One region of the Mesorhizobium sp. B2-1-3 genome, then DNA from elsewhere that is predicted to be linked to it. Evidence: predicted binding sites of a transcription regulator. Region 1 holds the regulator's gene; each other region holds the start of a gene.
The links. Region 1 encodes HrcA, which represses chaperone genes, less so after heat shock. Its sites were predicted from a motif close to GTTAGCACTCNCNNNNNGNGAGTGCTAAC; they were not measured.
Positions count from the first base shown of each region.

Region 2: the regulator HrcA is predicted to act here: its motif matches at 3,482-3,510, upstream of FJ973_RS14245 (co-chaperone GroES).
Region 3: the regulator HrcA is predicted to act here: its motif matches at 2,447-2,475, upstream of FJ973_RS25815 (co-chaperone GroES).
Region 4: the regulator HrcA is predicted to act here: its motif matches at 1,453-1,481, upstream of groES (co-chaperone GroES).

Region 1 covers NZ_VFWL01000001.1:387,140-391,799, reverse strand. Annotated here, with positions in the region: gene hemW (radical SAM family heme chaperone HemW) at 1-149, opposite strand, end outside; gene rdgB (RdgB/HAM1 family non-canonical purine NTP pyrophosphatase) at 146-808, opposite strand; gene FJ973_RS02000 (VOC family protein) at 808-1,218, opposite strand; gene rph (ribonuclease PH) at 1,402-2,118, opposite strand; gene hrcA (heat-inducible transcriptional repressor HrcA) at 2,350-3,462, shown strand; gene FJ973_RS01980 (hypothetical protein) at 3,500-3,700, shown strand; gene FJ973_RS01975 (sorbosone dehydrogenase family protein) at 3,825-4,660, shown strand, end outside.
Region 2 covers NZ_VFWL01000007.1:145,106-149,765, reverse strand. Annotated here, with positions in the region: gene FJ973_RS14265 (YeiH family protein) at 1-71, shown strand, start outside; gene FJ973_RS14260 (GAF domain-containing protein) at 123-620, opposite strand; gene FJ973_RS14255 (NUDIX domain-containing protein) at 697-1,101, shown strand; gene FJ973_RS30915 (hypothetical protein) at 1,119-1,277, opposite strand; gene groL (chaperonin GroEL) at 1,427-3,055, opposite strand; gene FJ973_RS14245 (co-chaperone GroES) at 3,116-3,430, opposite strand; gene FJ973_RS14240 (hypothetical protein) at 3,676-3,924, shown strand; gene FJ973_RS14235 (DUF1488 domain-containing protein) at 3,921-4,187, shown strand; gene FJ973_RS14230 (hypothetical protein) at 4,211-4,402, opposite strand; gene FJ973_RS14225 (hypothetical protein) at 4,408-4,614, opposite strand.
Region 3 covers NZ_VFWL01000020.1:359-5,018, forward strand. Annotated here, with positions in the region: gene FJ973_RS25790 (Hsp20/alpha crystallin family protein) at 1-382, opposite strand, end outside; gene FJ973_RS25795 (Hsp20 family protein) at 461-943, opposite strand; gene FJ973_RS31035 (hypothetical protein) at 970-1,119, shown strand; gene FJ973_RS25800 (DUF982 domain-containing protein) at 1,157-1,528, shown strand; gene FJ973_RS25805 (usg protein) at 1,652-1,930, opposite strand; gene FJ973_RS25810 (hypothetical protein) at 1,955-2,296, opposite strand; gene FJ973_RS25815 (co-chaperone GroES) at 2,633-2,947, shown strand; gene groL (chaperonin GroEL) at 3,005-4,636, shown strand.
Region 4 covers NZ_VFWL01000010.1:251,382-256,041, reverse strand. Annotated here, with positions in the region: gene groL (chaperonin GroEL) at 1-997, opposite strand, end outside; gene groES (co-chaperone GroES) at 1,067-1,363, opposite strand; gene FJ973_RS18665 (TetR/AcrR family transcriptional regulator) at 1,759-2,385, opposite strand; gene FJ973_RS18660 (MFS transporter) at 2,512-3,693, shown strand; gene FJ973_RS18655 (D-arabinono-1,4-lactone oxidase) at 3,706-4,660, shown strand, end outside.

The sequences.
Region 1 (4,660 bases):
GCGGCAAAGCGCTCCTGGTCGACCGGCTGGTGGCGGACATGGCTGTTGAAGTCGCAATAGGGGCATTTGGCCGCGCAGAACGGCCAATGCACATAGACGCCGAAACCGGGGCTGCGGTCGAGCGGCATGGTGGCGCCGGGCCTGATCATGCCGAGCCTAACCGGGCCAGACCCAATCGGGCTTGGGCGAATTTCTGGAAGGCGCGGGCGCGGTGCGACAGCGCCGTGGCCTGGCCGGGTTTCCAGCCGTGTTTTTCCTCGGCGGTCATCTCGCCGAAGGTCTTTTCGAAGCCGTCGGGCAGGAACACCGGGTCGTAGCCGAATCCGAGCTCGCCGCGCGGCGGCCAGACCAGCGTGCCTTCGGCCTCGCCGCGGTAATATTCGGCCTCGCCGTCGGGAAAGGCGAGGCAGATGACGGCGACGAAGCGACCCTTGCGCTGCTCGGCCGAGGCGGCGCCGACTTCCTGCAGCGCCACTTCGGTGCGCTGCATGGCGATGCCGAAATCCCTGCTGCCATCAGGCGTTTCGGCCCAGTTGGCGGTGTAGACGCCGGGCGCGCCGTCGAGCGCGTCAACGCACAGGCCCGAATCGTCCGACAGCGCCGGCAGGCCCGTCGCCTTGGCCGCGGCGAAGGCCTTGATATAGGCGTTCTCCTCGAAGGTTGTGCCGGTCTCCTCGGGTTCGGGCAAGCCATAGTCCTTCGCCGATTTCGCCTCGAATCCGAATGGCGCCATCAGATCGGCGAATTCGCGCAGCTTGCCTTCATTGTGGCTGGCGACGACGATCTTTTTTCCGTCGAGAGAATGCATCAAAGTCCCCAGATTCTCGGCTCGGCGAATTCGATCGAATTGCCGGAGGGATCGCGGATATAAAGCGAGCGGCCGCCTTGCGGCCATTCGAATTCGCTTTCGACAGCGATGTTCTTCGCCTTCAGATGGGATTTCCAGCGGCTGATTTCATCGGCGGTCGCCGCAAAGCAGAGATGGCCTTCGCCCGATGTGCCGTGTGGCGGCACTTTCAGCCTCGCGTCGGGCGCAGGCGGGATCCTGGTCGCCTCGGCGTTGAAGACCAGCAGCACGCCGGCTCCGCAACGGAAGAACAGATGGCGGCCCTCGACCTTGCCGAGAGGAGTGAGGCCGAGGATGTCGGTGTAGAAGGCTTCGGCAGCGGCGAGGTCGGTGACGTAAAGAGCGGATTCAAGAATTGCAGAGGGGATCACGAGGCACCCCCCTCTGGCCTGCCGGCCATCTCCCGCGCAAGGGGGGAGATTGGCGGCGTGAGCGCCGGCTCATGGTATTCTATTCTGATTATTGGCGAAGCTCGAGACAACAGCCGATCTCCCCCCTTGCGGGGGAGATGCCCGGCAGGGCAGAGGGGGGTGCCCAGGCTCCGCATGAATAAACTACGCCACCGCCATCTGCTGCAAACTCACCAGCCTCTGGATGCCTTTCTTGGCCAGGCCCATCAGCTCGGCGAACTGCCCTTCCGAAAAGGGCTCGCCCTCGGCCGTGCCCTGGATCTCGACGATGCCGCCCTTGCCGGTCATGACGAAATTGGCGTCGGTGCCGGCGGAGGAATCCTCGAGATAGTCGAGGTCGATGACCGGCTGGCCGTCATGGATGCCGCAGGAAATCGCCGCGACATGGTCCTTCAGCACCTTGGCGACGCTCACCATCTGCCGCGCTTCCATCCAGCGCAGGCAATCGTAGAGCGCCACCCAGCCGCCGGTGATGGAGGCGGTGCGGGTGCCGCCATCGGCCTGGATGACGTCGCAGTCGACGGTGATCTGCTGCTCGCCCAGCGCCTGCAGGTCGACCACGGCGCGCAGCGAGCGGCCGATCAGCCGCTGGATCTCCAGCGTGCGCCCGCCCTGCTTGCCGGCGGAGGCCTCGCGGCGCATGCGCTCGCCTGTCGAGCGCGGCAGCATGCCGTATTCGGCCGTCACCCAGCCTTTCCCGGAATTGCGCATCCAGCCCGGCACCTTTTCCTCCAGGCTTGCCGTGCACAAGACATGCGTGTCGCCGAACTTCACCAGGCACGAGCCTTCGGCATGTTTGGAGACGCCGCGCTCGAAGGAGATGGCGCGCATTTCGTCGAACTGGCGTTTGGAGGGGCGCATTCGGCCTGCTTTCTTGTCAGCTTTTTTGAATCTTGGCCGGCTTTTAGACGCATGCGGGGCACGGCGTAAAGGAAAATGGACCGGCGGCCGCAAACGCGGCGACACCGGGGCGATCGCGCAACACGACACCGGGGTGATCGCAAGTGCGACACCGGCTGATCGCGCAACGCGACACCGGGTTGCGCGCAGCGCCGCGAAGTCTATATCCTTGAACCGGAGGTTATGGCCGCAATGACCAAGGCAGTCGATCCCGCTTCGCAGTCGCTCGCTCTTCACGCGCCGGCACTTCAGGCGCCCGCACTTCAGGCGCTCGACATGCGTTCGCGCGACATCTTCCGGCGTATCGTCGATTCCTATCTGAGGGACGGCGAGCCCGTGGGATCGCGCAGCCTGTCGCGCATCCTGCCGTCCTCGCTGTCGCCCGCCACCATCCGCAACGTGATGAGCGATCTCGAACATCTCGGCCTGATCTACGCGCCGCACATCTCGGCCGGTCGCCTGCCGACGCAGGCCGGCCTGCGCTTCTTCGTCGACGCCTTCATGGAATTGGGCGACCTCTCCGACGAGGAGCGGCGCAGCATCGAGGCGCAGGTGCGCGCCTCCGGCTCGGGCGCCACGCTGGAACACATGCTGACCGAGGCCAGCCAGATGCTGTCGGGCATGTCGCGCGGCGCCGGCCTGGTGCTGGCCGCCAAGAACGAGGTGGCGCTCAAGCACATCGAGTTCATCCAGCTCGAGCCCACCAAGGCGCTGACCGTGATGGTGTCGCAGAACGGCGACGTCGAGAACCGGGTCATCGATCTGCCGGCCGGCATCACCGTCTCGCAATTGCACGAGGCCTCGAATTTTCTCAACGCCCATATTCGCGGCCGTACGCTGGCCGAGGCGCGGGCGGAGGTCGAGCGTATCAAGGAAGAGACAAGGGCAGCGCTCGACACGCTGTCGCAGGACCTGGTGGAGAAAGGGCTGGCGGTGTGGGCCGGCGCGGAAAGCGGCCTGCCGGCGCGCCTGATCGTGCGCGGCCGCGCCAATCTGCTCGAAAACGTCACCGCCCAGGCCGACATCGAACTCCTGCGCCACCTGTTCGAGGACATGGAGACGCAGGACGGGCTGATCCAGCTGCTCGACCTCGCCGAGGCGGGACCGGGCGTGCGCATCTTCATCGGCTCGGAAAATAAGCTTTTCTCGCTCTCCGGCTCGTCGCTGGTCGTGGCACCCTACCGCGACAAGGACGCCCGCGTCGTCGGCGCGCTCGGCGTCATCGGCCCGACCCGGCTCAACTATGCCCGCATTGTCCCGATGGTCGACTATACGGCGCAGCTGATATCGCGCATGCTGCGCTGAGAGCTGGGATCGATCCAGACGGCCGAGGAGAGAAAAGATGGCGCTGGAATCGTTCAAGGCCCAGATCAGCCTGCTGCTGGAGGAGATGGTCAACCAGCCTGAGGATGTGCGCGAAGTGCAGGAGCAATTGCGCGAGAAGCTGCGCGAAATCCGCGCCATGGGCATGCCGCTGCCGGCCGATCTCGTCGAACTGGAAAAGAACCTCGACGCCGATCTCGATCTCGACGCGGATAGCTGACCCGAATTCCTTCAACTCCCCGTGTCGTCCGGAACGACTGCCGAGCCCGCCCGTTCCCTTGATGCATGTGACTTCGGTCTTGGGACAACGACATGCATGAAGAAGCGAGAAGCTGGAGACTGGGATGATCCGACTTGCCGGCGCCGTGGTAATCGCTGCTGCCTTGCTCTTCGCCGCGACGGCATTGGCCCAGCAGGAAGAGCCGGTGCTGAAGGGCGCGGCCGCATTCGGTGACTGGCGGGCCGATGCGCCGGGCGTGCGCCGGTTGATCAGCCCGCAAGACCAGCCCAGGCCCTATGTCACCAGATCCGCCTCGAACGGCGCCGGTCCGGTGCAAAGGCCGCAAGGCGCCGAGCCGCGGCTGCCGGCGGGCTTTTCGGCGGAACTGATCGCTTCGGGCATCGACAATCCGCGCGTCGTGCGCGTCGCGCCCAATGGCGACCTGTTCGTCGCCGACAGCGAGGCCAACCAGATCCGCGTCTACCGTCTCGGCGAGGGCAGCGCGAAACCTGTCAGGGACGGCATCTTCGCCCGCAATCTCAACCAGCCCTACGGCATCGCCTTCTACCCGCCTGGGGACAACCCGCAATGGGTCTATGTCGCCAACAGCGACAGCATCGTGCGCTTTCCCTACCGCGATGGCGACCTGGAGGCCTCCGGCGAGCCGGAAACCATCGTCCGCGATATTCCGGCCACTCATCACTGGACCCGCGACATCGCCTTCTCGCCGGACGGCAAGACGCTGTATCTCTCGGTCGGCTCCGGCTCGAACGCCGCCCAGGACATGGCAAGGAAACCGCGGGGCGGGCTCGACGCCTGGGCCAGGTCGAAGCCGCTCGGCGCCACCTGGGGCGCGGAGGAAGGCCGCGCCGACGTCAGGGCTTTCGACCCGGACGGTAGGAATGGGCGCATCGTCGCCACCGGCCTGCGCAACTGTTCGGGCATGGCCATCCAGCCGGC
Region 2 (4,660 bases), on a different contig from region 1:
CGCTGGCGCTCGCCTTCTCGGCCTTCCTGTTCATCGGCGGCTTCAGCCTGATGCTGGTGAAGTTGGCCTAGGCCCCAAAGGTAGCGCTCTACGGCGCCCCCTTCTGTCCGGCAGGAAAGCGCCTAATCCTCGAACGAACTGGCCGCGACATAGATCGCGGCCAGCGTTTCGATGCCGGCCTGGTCCGCCTTGTCGAAGCGGCCGGGCAGCGGGCTGTCGAGATCGAGCACGCCGAAGACGCCTTCATCGTCTTCGAGAAGCACGACCAGTTCCGAACGCGAATCGGCGTCGCAGGCGATGTGGCCGGGGAAATCGTGCACGTCCTTGATAAGCATCGAGGTGCCGAGTTCGACCGCCGTGCCGCATACGCCCTTGCCTACGGCAATGCGCACGCAGGCCGGCTTGCCCTGGAACGGACCCAGCACCAATTCCTCGTCCGAGGCCAGGAAATAGAAGCCCGCCCAGTTGAGATCGGGCACCATCTGGAAGATCAGCGCCGCGGTGTTGGCGGCATTGGCAATCGAGTCGCCCTCGCCCTCGAGCAGCGCCTTCAGTTGCGCGGCAAGATCGCGGTAGAACGCGGCCTTGTCCGAAGTGTCGATGGCCTTGGCTGCGAACATGGCTTGTCTCCGAACTGAGAATCGCGGTTCCGTTTTCCGCAGGCTCTGCACCAAACGACCACCGGAACAGTCTACCGTGAATCCTACCCGCCACGAAAGCCGCAAGATCAGGGTCGCCGCCGGCTTCATCGCGGATGCGTCGGGCCGGCTGCTTCTGGTGCGCAAGCGCGGCACCAGCGCCTTCATGCAGCCCGGCGGCAAGATCGAGCCGCGCGAGTCCCCGCTCGATGCTCTGGTGCGTGAATTGCGCGAGGAACTCGGATTGGCGGTCGACCTCGCCACCACCTCCCGGCTCGGCCTGTTCTCGGCCAACGAGCCGGACAGCACGGTCGAGGCGGAATTGTTCGGGCTCTCCATCGACAGCCAGCCGATAGCCGCCCCCGAGATCGAGGAGATCATCTGGCTGGAGCCCGGCTCGACCAGTTCCGTCGAACTTGCGCCGCTGACGCGCGATGTGGTGCTGAGGTTGAGCGGAATGTAGCGGCGGCGGCGCCGCTATTACATCGGACGCTTGGGGTCGCCCTTTTGTGGCATTGCCGGATCGGGCTCGGATTTCTTGTGCTTGTCGGCGGCAATCCTGCGGATGCGGTCGAAGCGGCTTTCCTCTGTCGTTTCGGTCGTGACGACCGTCTGTGGCTTCTGCACGAACACGATCATGGATCGATCTCCTGGGCCAGAGGCCTGCGCGCCGGGGGAGAATCCCCCGGCGATAGTCGTCTCGCCTGCGGCAAAGACCGGTTTGGCGAGATACGGATCAGGCCTGAAAGACGGCTTTTATGAAACCATCTTCGCGAGCCGGCCGAATCCTAGTAGCCGCCCATGCCGCCACCGCTGCCCGCAGGCGCGGCATCCTTGGCCGGAATGTCCGAGATCATCGCTTCGGCGGTGATCAAAAGCGCGGCGATCGAGCCGGCATCTTGCAACGCGGTGCGCACCACTTTCGCCGGATCGACGATGCCCGCCTTGATCATGTCGACATACGCCTCGTTCTGGGCATCGAAACCCTGGTTGTGGTCCTTGCTGTCGGAGAGCTTGCCGACGACAACAGAGCCTTCAACGCCCGAATTCTCGGCGATCTGGCGGAGCGGCGCTTCGAGTGCCCTGAGCACGATCGAGATGCCGGCGGTGACATCGGCGTTGGCGCCGCCCAGGCCGGCAAGCGCCGTCCTGGCACGCAGCAGAGCCACGCCGCCGCCTGGCACGATGCCTTCCTCGACCGCCGCGCGCGTGGCGTTCAGCGCGTCGTCGATGCGGTCCTTCTTTTCCTTGACTTCCGACTCTGTGGCGCCGCCGACGCGGATGACGGCCACCCCGCCGGAGAGCTTGGCCAGCCGCTCCTGCAGCTTCTCCTTGTCATAGTCGGAGGTGGTTTCCTCGATCTGGCCCTTGATCTGGGCGACACGCGCCTGAATGGTCGCCTTGGTGCCGGCGCCGTCGATGATCGTGGTGGTGTCCTTTTCGATCAGCACGCGCTTGGCGCGGCCGAGCATCTCGATGGTGACGTTCTCCAGCTTGATGCCGAGATCCTCGGAGATCATCTGGCCGGATGTGAGCACCGCGATGTCTTCCAGCATCGCCTTGCGGCGGTCGCCGAAGCCCGGCGCCTTGACGGCCGCGACCTTGAGGCCGCCGCGCAGCTTGTTGACGACCAGCGTCGCCAGAGCCTCGCCTTCGACGTCCTCGGAGATGATCAGCAGCGGCCTGCCGCTCTGCACCACCGCTTCGAGGATCGGCAGCATTGCCTGCAGATTGCCGAGCTTCTTCTCGTGGATGAGAATATAGGGCTCTTCCAGCTCCGCGCGCATCTTGTCGGCATTGGTGACGAAATAGGGCGAGAGATAGCCGCGGTCGAACTGCATGCCTTCGACGACGTCGAGTTCGGTGTTCGCGGTCTTGGCTTCCTCGACGGTGATGACGCCGTCATTTCCGACCTTGTCCATCGCCTTGGCGATCATCTCGCCGACGCTGGCATCGCCATTGGCGGCGATTGTGCCGACCTGCGCGATCTCGGCCGACGATTTGACCTTCTTGGCCTTCGCCTTGATTTCCACGACGACGGCCGCGACGGCCTGGTCGATGCCGCGCTTGAGGTCCATCGGGTTCATGCCGGCGGCAACCAGCTTGGCGCCTTCGCGCAGGATCGAGGCGGCCAGCACCGTGGCAGTGGTGGTGCCGTCGCCGGCGAGGTCGTTGGTCTTCGAGGCCACTTCGCGCACCATCTGCGCGCCCATGTTCTCGAACTTGTCGGCAAGCTCGATTTCCTTGGCGACGGTGACGCCGTCCTTGGTGATGCGCGGCGCCCCATAGGCCTTGTCGATGATGACGTTGCGGCCCTTGGGGCCGAGCGTGACCTTGACCGCATTGGTGAGGATCTCGACGCCGCGCAGCATACGGTCGCGCGCATCGGTGGAGAATTTGATTTCCTTGGCAGACATGATTTTATCCAGTTCGCATTTGGAGTGGAGCCGTCACCGCGCAGAGGCGCGGCGCTTCAGTCAGGCGGCCTTCTTGGCTTCGACGCTCTTTTCGATAACGCCCATGATGTCGGCTTCCTTCATGATCAGAAGATCCTCGCCGTCGATCTTGACCTCCGTGCCCGACCATTTGCCGAACAGGATCAAGTCGCCGGCCTTGACGTCGAGCGGAACAAGTGCGCCGTTTTCGTCGCGGGCGCCGGGACCAACCGCGATCACTTCGCCTTCCTGCGGCTTTTCCTTGGCATTGTCGGGAATGATGATGCCGCCCTTGGATTTGATATCGCCTTCGGCGCGCCGGATGACGACGCGGTCGTGGAGTGGCCGAAATTTCATGAGAACTTCTTTCTGGGGCCGGCATAGGCGGCCGCCCCCTTCTATAGGCTCTTTGGCACTCGATAGATAGGAGTGCCAAAATTTATTCCGAGCGGATATTGAATAATCATAGTATTATTTCGGCGCCCGGTTTCATCGGGTCGGAAAACGACCAAATATTTCAAAAATTTGAATTTTCCCGGCAGAGTGCCTATTTATCGGACAAGTTCATTTTCACGATTTCAGACGCAAGGGAGATTTCCTCGATGGCCGACGGCAACCAGACGATCATGGAAAAAGCTGAAGCGCGCTTTGTCGACAAGCAGAAGAAGACGGCGGAGCGCAACAAGGCAACAGCCGAATATATGTCCGAAGCGAGGGCCAGGGAGATCAAGACGGCAAGGCTGAGGCAATTGCGGCTGGCCAAGGAAGAAGCCGACCGCGTGGCCGAGGCCCTGAACCCGACGCCGAAGAAGAAACGCGCGGTGAAGAAAACGACGGAGGCAAAATCATGAGCCTGACCTTCCCCAACCGCAGCCGCAGCTACGACGAGGCCGGCAAGCGCATCCGGTTCGTCGGCTATGACGGCATGTTCCAGATTTCCTTCTCGGTCGCCGCCGATGCCATGACGAGGATGCAGCCGGCGACGGCAGCCAATGAAGCCGGCTATCTCGCCACCTTCGACACCGAGAGCAGTGTTATCCGCGACGTAGCGTCAAAGGCCTATGACCGCACGCGCAAGAGCATGTATGTGCTGACGGCCGACGACTTCCGCTGAGACGACAGGCGAACGGCGCTGGATCAGGATTTACGCTCCGCCTTCTCCCGGCGCTTGACGTCCCGGACATTCATCTGATCGACCATGGCGTTGGCGTCGCGCGGGCTCATGCCGACCATCGCCCTTTGCCTGACGACGACGGGCTGGCCGGTGAAGACGTCGATGATGGCCCAGCTTTGGGGCAAGTCCATGCGCAGTGCGTAGCGGTTGGCCATTTGCCTCAGCCCTGCAACATGAAGAAGACCATGCCCAGGACCGATATCGTCCAGGCGACGACCGACAGCTTCAGCACCATGCCGCCATGGGCGGCCAGGGCCTCCCGCAGCCGTGGGGCGATACCTGCCGACGGGACCGGTTCCACCGCGACGACACGGGGTCCCTTGGCGCCAAGTTTTCCAAAGACGGGCAACAGCGACGGTTCACGCACGAAAATGGCCTCGAATGTCGGGGAAAGTCGGAGCGGGCAAGCTCTC
Region 3 (4,660 bases), on a different contig from region 1:
GAATGCGGCGCTCGAAACGGCCGTAATAGCGCTCGGAGAACTGGCGCTCCTTGTCCTCGCTCTCGGACCGCTTTTCGCCCTTCAGGGTCAGCACGTCGTCATCGAGCAGGACCTCGATGTCCTTTTCCTCCATGCCGGGCACTTCGGCCGTGACACGGACCTCCTTTCCAGTGTCGGAGATCTCGACGCTCGGCCAGCGTCCGCCGTTCGCGGCAACGGAAGGCAAGGATGGCAGACCGGAGCCGAAACCGCGGAAAACATCGTCGAAAAGACGGTTCACCTCGCGGTGCAACGACATGAACGGATCACGTTCGCCATCGCGCAGAAGGCTGGGCACCTGGCCTCGTTCCCGGCCAAAAGGAATGAGATCACGTACGCTCATTGTCTTTCTCCTCTTTGCTTGCGTCTCCACCACCGGGCGACCGGCGTCCGGTTGGTGGAAGCCCTGACCCGAATTGCCTCACGCGGCCTGTTTTTCCACTTGCACGGGCTTTGCCGCGGATTTTTCCTTGGCTTTGGCCATGCTGGTGCCGATCTCGATCTTGCGCGGTTTCATCTCTTCGGGAATCTCACGCTGAAGATCGACGGTCAGGAGACCGTTGACGAGGCCGGCGCCGGTCACCTTCACATGGTCGGCAAGTTCGAAGCGTCGCTCAAACGGCCGTCCGGCGATGCCGCGATGCAGGTATTCGCCATTGTCCTCTCCGGCACGCTCGCCGGCGATGACGAGCATGTTGGGTTCATGCACGATGCTCAATTCGTCTTGACCGAAGCCGGCTACCGCCATGGTGATGCGGTAGGCGTCGTCACCGGTCCTGGAGATGTCGTAGGGCGGCCAGTTGTCGACGTTCGCCGTGCGGCTGGCATTCTCCAGCAGGTCGAAAATGCGGTCGAAGCCTATGCTCGACCGATAGAGCGGTGAAAAGTCGAAAGCGGTTCTCATAGCCATATCCTCCTTCGCTGAGCAACATGGGTACGAGGAGTGCCAAGGATGCGGCACTCCTTGACCTGCCGGCCCTTCCGGCGCCGGCGGAATCGATCTGGGAACTGACGGGCGTGGCGTCAAGAGGCCTGATCGAACGTCTCGTCGAGATTCCGGCGGCCCTTGACGCGGCCTGAACGGCTGACCATCTCGATCACGGATGGACGGTCGCCGGTGACGCCATCCGATTGCTTACTCGCAAAAAGACGTCAAAAAACGGAGGAAGTGATGAACGATATTCGGTTTCCCCAGCCGATTACCCTCGAATTGTCGGACGCCCCGCGCAAGGTCGCCAGCAGCTTCGAGGCTCTGGAATGCCTGGATCAACAATGGCCGAAATGGGCGCGCGGACCAAGCTGGCGCGCCGCCGGCCGTGCATGCCGTGATGCGCTGGATGGCTGGCGCAGCGGGCGTGCCGCCTACAAGGCCTTCTTGAAGGCGGCCAAGCGAGCCGGCCTGACGAGGGGCCGCTCCGCTTCGCCCCAGCAATTCCGTTCCGCGGCGATGTCAAGGACGGCCCAGCCGATGGCTGTCAGAGCAGGATGACACGAATCCCATCACTCATCCTGCTCGGGAACTCTGATTTTAGGTATGCTCAATCGAGCCTTTGAGCGCGCCGCGTTGCAGGCGACGCGCTTCAGGTTTTTTGATCCGCTCAATGTGATCCGCTCAATGGATGGCAACGATGCCGTCAACGGCGCGCCATTCCGACGGTGTGATTAGACGATGATGTGCGACGCGCACGGAATGCAGCGCGCCGTCCAGTTCGCTTTCCCAATAGCCAAGGAAGCCCTTCAGCTCCGGGAAATCGGGAGCGAGGTCGTATTCCTGCCAGACATAGAGCTGCAGCAGGTTGGGGTAGTCAGGCATATGATAGTGAATCTCGGCCGTGGTCAGGCCGTAGCCATCCATCTGCAGGCGGAATTCTCTGCTGACCGCAGTCACCATATGTTTCTCCTTTCGCTTACGACCTTATGCATTCATCCTGGCGAAGTCGTGCCGGAATTCATCCGGCGTGGACCGCGGCGCCGGCACGTCGATGTCGAGCTTGCAGAAGGCCTCCATGATGTGGTCGAAGGAAACCGGCCGCTCGACTCCCGGCGGCAGGCGCAGTTCCGGCATCGACTCCACCGCGCAGGCATCCGAGGCCCAAGACGACAGGATCGCCCGCTTTTCCCAGAGGTCGAGCGCGTCGTCTTCCAATACCTCGTCAGGATGTTTGAAGTGCCTCGCCGGCGAAAGCAGCCGGTCAAGCGAGGTGTCGGGCGTGTCAGTCAGGGAAGGCATGATCGGCGGAAATTTATGTCGGTCCATCGCTGTCCTCCGTCTGCAAAAACTCCTCGATAGCGTCCAGTTTCCGGCTGTGCTTCGGCAGCGCCGGCCAGGATAATCTTGTTGGCTCTTCACCAAAATTCAAGCGGTGAAATCGTCGACCTGGCGAGAATCCCTGCATGATAACAACGCGTTGGCACTCTCATGCGACGAGTGCCAAAATTTTTGCGCGGACCTCTTGAAACCGGAAAATTCCAAAACTAGCTCGATATGCGCGCGCGATGCCTGAACAAGGGTCGCGGCACCTCTTGCCGGGCCGATATTGCCGGTCCGGCGCGGAGGAACCTCAAAAACTGTTTGTCCTTGAAGGAGAACGACATGACGTTCCGCCCATTGCACGACCGTATCCTGGTCCGCCGCATCGAAGCCGAGGAGAAAACGGCTGGCGGCATTATCATTCCCGACACAGCCAAGGAAAAGCCGCAGGAAGGCGAGGTGATCGCCGCCGGCCCCGGCGCCCGCAACGAAGCCGGGCAGCTACAGCCGCTCGACGTCAGGGTGGGTGACCGCATTCTGTTCGGCAAATGGTCCGGCACCGAGATCAAGCTCGGCGGCCAAGACCTGATCATCATGAAGGAAAGCGATGTGATGGGCGTGATCGAGCAGACCGCGACCGTGAAGAAGGCCGCCTGACGGCTTCTTGCCAGGTTACCAGTCAACGAAAGCTGCCTAAATTGAAGGAGTGATCCAATGGCTGCCAAGGAAGTGAAGTTCCATACCGAAGCCCGCGAGAAGATGCTGCGCGGCGTCGACATTCTGGCCAATGCGGTGAAGGTGACGCTCGGTCCCAAAGGCCGCAACGTCGTTATCGACAAATCCTTCGGCGCGCCGCGCATCACCAAGGATGGTGTGACGGTGGCCAAGGAGATCGAACTGGAAGACAAGTTCGAAAACATGGGCGCGCAGATGGTGCGCGAAGTCGCTTCGAAGACCAACGACATCGCCGGCGACGGCACCACAACCGCGACCGTTCTGGCCCAAGCCATTGTCAAGGAAGGCGCCAAGGCCGTCGCCTCGGGCATGAATCCGATGGATTTGAAACGCGGCATCGACAAGGCCGTGGAGGCGATCGTTGCCGAACTGAAGGCCAACGCTCGCAAGGTGACGAAAAACGATGAGATCGCCCAGGTCGGCACCATTTCGGCCAATGGCGATCCCGAGATCGGCCGGTTCCTCGCCGAGGCGATGGAGAAGGTCGGCAATGAAGGTGTCATCACGGTGGAGGAGGCCAAGACCGCCGAGACCGAACTGGAGGTGGTCGAAGGCATGCAGTTCGACCGCGGCTATCTCAGCCCGTACTTCATCACCAACCAGGACAAGATGCGCGTCGAACTTGAAGAGCCCTATGTGCTGATCCACGAGAAGAAACTGTCCAACCTGCAAGCCATGCTCCCCGTCCTCGAGGCGGTCGTGCAGTCGGGCAAGCCGCTGCTGATCATCGCCGAGGACGTGGAAGGGGAGGCGCTCGCCACGCTGGTCGTGAACAAATTGCGCGGCGGCCTGAAGGTCGCGGCCGTCAAGGCGCCTGGCTTCGGTGATCGCCGCAAGGCGATGCTGGAGGATATCGCCATCCTCACCGGCGGCACGGCGATCAGCGAGGATCTCGGCATCAAGCTCGAGAACGTCACGCTGCAGATGCTGGGCCGCGCCAAGAAGGTGGTGATCGAAAAAGAAAACACCACCATCGTCGACGGCGTTGGCCGCAAGGAAGAGATCCAGGGCCGCATCGCCCAGATCAAAGCGCAGATCGAGGAGACCACCTCCGACTACGACCGCGAGAAATTGCAGGAGCGGCTGGCGAAGCTCGCCGGTGGCGTCGCCGTCATCCGTGTCGGCGGTTCGACGGAAGTCGAGGTGAAGGAGCGCAAGGACCGTGTCGACGACGCGCTGCATGCGACCCGTGCGGCGGTCGAGGAAGGCGTGCTCCCGGGCGGCGGCGTCGCGCTGCTCCGGGCCGCCAAGGCGCTCGATGCCTTGCCGATCGACAATGCCGACCAGAGGACCGGTGTCGAGATCGTGCGGCGTGCGATCGAGACCCCGGTGCGCCAGATCGCGGAGAACGCCGGCGCCGAGGGCTCGATCATCGTCGGCAAGCTGCGCGAGAAGAGCGAGTTCGGCTGGGGCTGGAACGCCCAGACCAACGAGTTCGGCGATCTCTACGGCCAAGGCGTCATCGATCCGGCAAAGGTCGTGCGCACCGCGCTTCAGGATGCCGCTTCCGTCGCTGGCCTGCTGGTCACCACTGAGGCGATGGTGGCCGAGAAGCCAAAGAAGGAGGCCGCGACCCCTGCCATGCCCGCCGGCGCGGGCATGGACTTCTAGGACGCCGGGAGGCCGCCCGCTCCC
Region 4 (4,660 bases), on a different contig from region 1:
CGATGGTGGTGTTCTCCTTCGAGATCGACACCTTCTTGGCGCGGCCGAGCATGTTGAGGCCGACATTCTCGAGCTTGATGCCGAGGTCTTCGGAGATGACCTGGCCACCGGTGAGGATGGCGATGTCTTCCAGCATGGCCTTGCGGCGATCACCGAAGCCCGGAGCCTTGACGGCAGCGATCTTCAGGCCACCGCGCAGCTTGTTGACGACCAGCGTGGCCAAGGCCTCGCCTTCGACGTCTTCCGAGATGATGAGCAGCGGCTTGGAGGTCTGCACGACCGCTTCCAGGACCGGCAGCATAGCCTGCAGATTGGAGAGCTTCTTCTCGTGGAGCAGGATGTAGGCGTCCTCGAGATCGGCAACCATCTTATCGGGGTTGGTGACGAAGTAGGGCGAGAGATAGCCGCGGTCGAACTGCATGCCTTCGACGACTTCCAGCTCGGTCTCGGCGGTCTTGGCTTCCTCGACGGTGATGACGCCTTCGTTGCCGACCTTCTGCATCGCTTCCGCGATCATCTTGCCGACCGACTCGTCGCCATTGGCCGAGATGGTGCCGACCTGGGCGACTTCCTCGGAGGTCTTGATCTTCTTGGCGGCCTTGCCGAGAGCTGCGACCACTTCGGTCACGGCCAGGTCGATGCCGCGCTTCAGGTCCATCGGGTTCATGCCGGCGGCAACCGCCTTGTGGCCTTCCTGGACGATCGACTGCGCCAGAACGGTCGCGGTCGTGGTGCCGTCGCCGGCGATGTCGTTGGTCTTCGAAGCGACTTCGCGGACCATCTGCGCGCCCATGTTCTCGAACTTGTCCTCAAGTTCGATTTCCTTGGCGACGGTGACGCCGTCCTTGGTGATGCGCGGTGCGCCGAACGACTTGTCGATGACGACGTTGCGGCCCTTGGGGCCGAGCGTGACCTTCACCGCGTCGGCGAGGATGTTGACGCCGCGCAGCATGCGCTCACGGGCGTCGCGGGAGAATTTTACGTCTTTGGCAGCCATGTTCAACTCCTGGCAGGGGCTCGGATCGAGCCCGAAGATTTAAGATTCAGTTGATGGGAAGGCCGATATTCAGCCGATGATGCCCATGATGTCGGATTCCTTCATGATCAGAAGGTCTTCGCCATTGAGCTTGACTTCGGTGCCCGACCACTTGCCGAACAGGATGCGGTCGCCAGCCTTGACGTCCAGGGGCACGAGCTTGCCAGCTTCGTCGCGGGCGCCGGAGCCGACGGCGATGATCTCGCCTTCCTGCGGCTTTTCCTTCGCCGTGTCGGGGATGATGATCCCGCCGGCGGTCTTGGATTCGGATTCGACCCGGCGTACGACCACGCGGTCATGAAGCGGGCGGAACTTCGACTTTGCCATGTTTTCTTCCTCGATGAGAACGGTGAGAAACAGTTCCTCCGTCCGGCGAAGCCGGACAATCTACAAAGCCCGGCGGTACCGGACCTGTGGTTAGCACTCACCCAGGGCGAGTGCTAACGTGGCGGTGAAATAGGCTGCTGGCTGGCGAGAGTCAAGGCGCGCGCGAGCGGGCAGCGGCGCGAAATTTTGTTTTCCGCGAAAGCCCGCTCGCAGAACGTGCCAGTTGCCGCTGGCCTTTCATGCGAAATGCGCCGGTTCCTCCCGCAATCGACGGCGAAACAAGGCGCGGAGGGGTGCTCCGCCGCTACCGGTCAGAGATCCTGCCGCCCGACACTTCGATACGCAAGAGGTGTTGATGTCACGGGAGAGAGGGGCGCGAAAGCCGCCGCCGAAAACTATAGAAACAGTCTCAGCTGCGTGTGGATGATGGACCTGTAGTCGTCGATCGTGCGCCGGCCTTCCTTCTCGTCCTGCGTCAGTGCCAGCCGCACGACGCCGCCGGCAAGCTGGAAGATTAGGAACACCACGCGCGCGAAGTCTTCGCGCCGGTCGGGCCGCAGCATCGGAGCGACGTGGTCGCAGAACATCTTGGCCTGGTGCCTTGTCTCAGCAATGTCGAGGTTCTGCAGCGCCTTGTCAGCCTGTATCGCGTTCTGCAGATCCTGGATGGCCGGGTCGTCGGCCACGCGCCGGTAATAGTCCTCGATCATGCGGTCCGCGGCAGCCGTCACGTCCTCAAGCCCACTTATTTCGGCGATGATCTCGCCGAAGCGTGCGCGGCTTTCCTCCGAGAAGCGCTCATAGAGCATCGCCAGGATCGCCGATTTGTTGGGGAAATAATGGTAGACGGTGGCGATCGGTCCGCCCGCCAGTGCGCCCACTTCCTTCATCGTCACCGCGTCGATGCCTTTTTCGCCGATCAGCCGCATGGTCGTCGAAAGGATCGCGTCGATGCGTTCGCGGCTCCGCTCCTGCTTGGGCCTGCGCCTCGGCGCCGTCGCCATCCGGCTTGCTTCTGCCATGCGCCCAATCTCTCGCGAGAGCTTCAAAATTCCCGGTTGACAAGAAACATGATCAAGTATCAGTTTCGTAATGCTGACAAGTTGTCAGCTTTTTTATCGCACTGCAAGGACGTTGGGAGGCGCCTCGTGACTGCGACGCAAGCCGTACAAGCGGAAAATGGCGATTGGCTGGTCGGCAACCCGACCGGCGTCGAGCTCGGCTCCGCATTATGGATCGGCTCGGTCGGGCTGCTGATCCTCGGGCTTCAGCCCGTGCTGCTTGGCGCGCTCTACACCGAGGGCCATGTCAGCGGCGATGAACTGGCGCTGGTCGCCACGGCGGAGATGATCGCAATCGCCATCGGTTCAGCCGTGGTGGCGATGCTGCTTTCCGCGCGCAACATGCGCTGGAAAAGCGCCGTCCTTTTGATCCTGCTGGCCCTGGCGAATGTATGGACCGCCCATGCCGCAAGCGCCAATGCGCTGATCGCCGCCCGCGCCATCGCCGGGCTGGCTGAGGGCGGCCTGGTCGCGATCGCCACTGAACTGATCGCCCGTTCGCGCCGGGCGGAGCGCATCGGCGGCTATTTCGTGACGCTGCAGACCCTGGCGCAATGTGCGCTCGCTCTGCTTTTGGCACTCTATGTCATTCCCGAGGCGGGGTCGTCCGGCGGCTTCATCGTGCTTGCCGTCGTCTGCGTCGTCTCGCTGGCGGCCGCTTTCACCGTACCCGGTGACTACGCCGACCTGCCGAAAGGGGAGAACCTGGCCAATGTGCTGACGGTTCCGTCGATCACCGCGCTATTGTCGGTCTTCTGCTACTTCATGTTCTTCGGCGCGATCTGGGCCTTCCTGGAACCGCTCGGTGCGCAATATGGGATTGATAGCTGGACCGTCGGTCTGATCGTCTCGGCCAGCCTGGCGACGCAGGTCCTGGGCGCGATGACGGCGACCGTGTTCGAGGCGCGCATCGATTACCGCATTGCCATTACGGCCATCGGTGCCGTCGCGCTGGTCTCCTCCCTTGTTCTTGCCAGCGCACCTGGCCTGACGACATTCTGGATCGCCGCCTTGGTCATGGGCTTCATCCTGTTGTTCATCGTACCCTATCAGATCCGGCTGGCGATCACGGCCGACGAGACGCGTACCGCCGTGCTGCTGGTGCCGGCCGCACAGCTCTTCGGCTTGGCGATCGGGCCGGTGGCGGCGTCGCTGCTCATCAATGGCAAGGATTTCCGGCCCGTGCCGGAATTCGCCGCGGCAAGCGCGTTTGCCAGCGTGGCCCTGCTTGGCCTGTTCGTGGCCACTATGCGCCGTCGGCGCGTCTGACGGGACGGCTGGATGTCGACGATCACCGCGCGGAACTGGAGCAACTGGTCGGGCTTCGTGCGCGCCGAGCCGAAGCTGATCGCCACTCCAACCGACGCCGGCGAGCTTGCCGATCTGGTGCGCACGGCACCTGGGCCGCTGCGGGTGGCGGGTGCTGGCCACTCCTTCACGGCGCTGGTGGCATCGCAAGGCTCGATCGTTTCCCTGGAGAAGATCGAGGGGCTGGTCTCGCACGACATACAAAGCCATCGCGCGCGGGTGCGGGCAGGGACCCGGCTCGGCCCGCTAATGCACATGCTGCACGGCATCGGCCAGGGCCTGCCAAATATGGGCGACATCGACCGCCAGGCGATCGGCGGCGCGCTGGGCACCGCCACCCATGGTTCCGGGCTGACGCTGGGCGCTTATCACACCCAGTTGGAGACGGTGCAGATCGTGGACGGGCGGGGCGAGTTGCGCGAATTCGATCGGACCCGCGACCAGGATATGATCCATGCGATGGGGGTCGCTCTCGGCGCCTTCGGCATCTTGAGCGAAGTCACGCTGAACAACATCGCGACCTACCGGCTGCGCCGCCGCAAGTGGGTGCTGCCGATCGCCGACATGCTGCGCGATTTCGAGACGATGATGGCCGCGCACCGGTCGGCCGAATTCTACTACATCCCGTTTTCCGGCTACGCGCAGTTCATCGCCAGCGACCTCAGCGACGCGAACCCGACCACCAGGCCTACCGAGCACGACGAGGCCGGCCTGGCGACGCTACGCAAGCTGAGCAGGGCGCTGCGCCGGCTGCCATGGCTGCGCCGCTCCTTGATCCGCGGCGCCGTGAAGAAAGTGCCGGCCGAGGATTATGTGCAGGACTGGCTCAACGTCTATGCCAGCGACCGCCAGACCAAGTTCAACGAGATGGAGTATCATCTGCCTTTCGAGGAGGGGCCGAAGGTGATCACGCAGATCATCGAGCTGA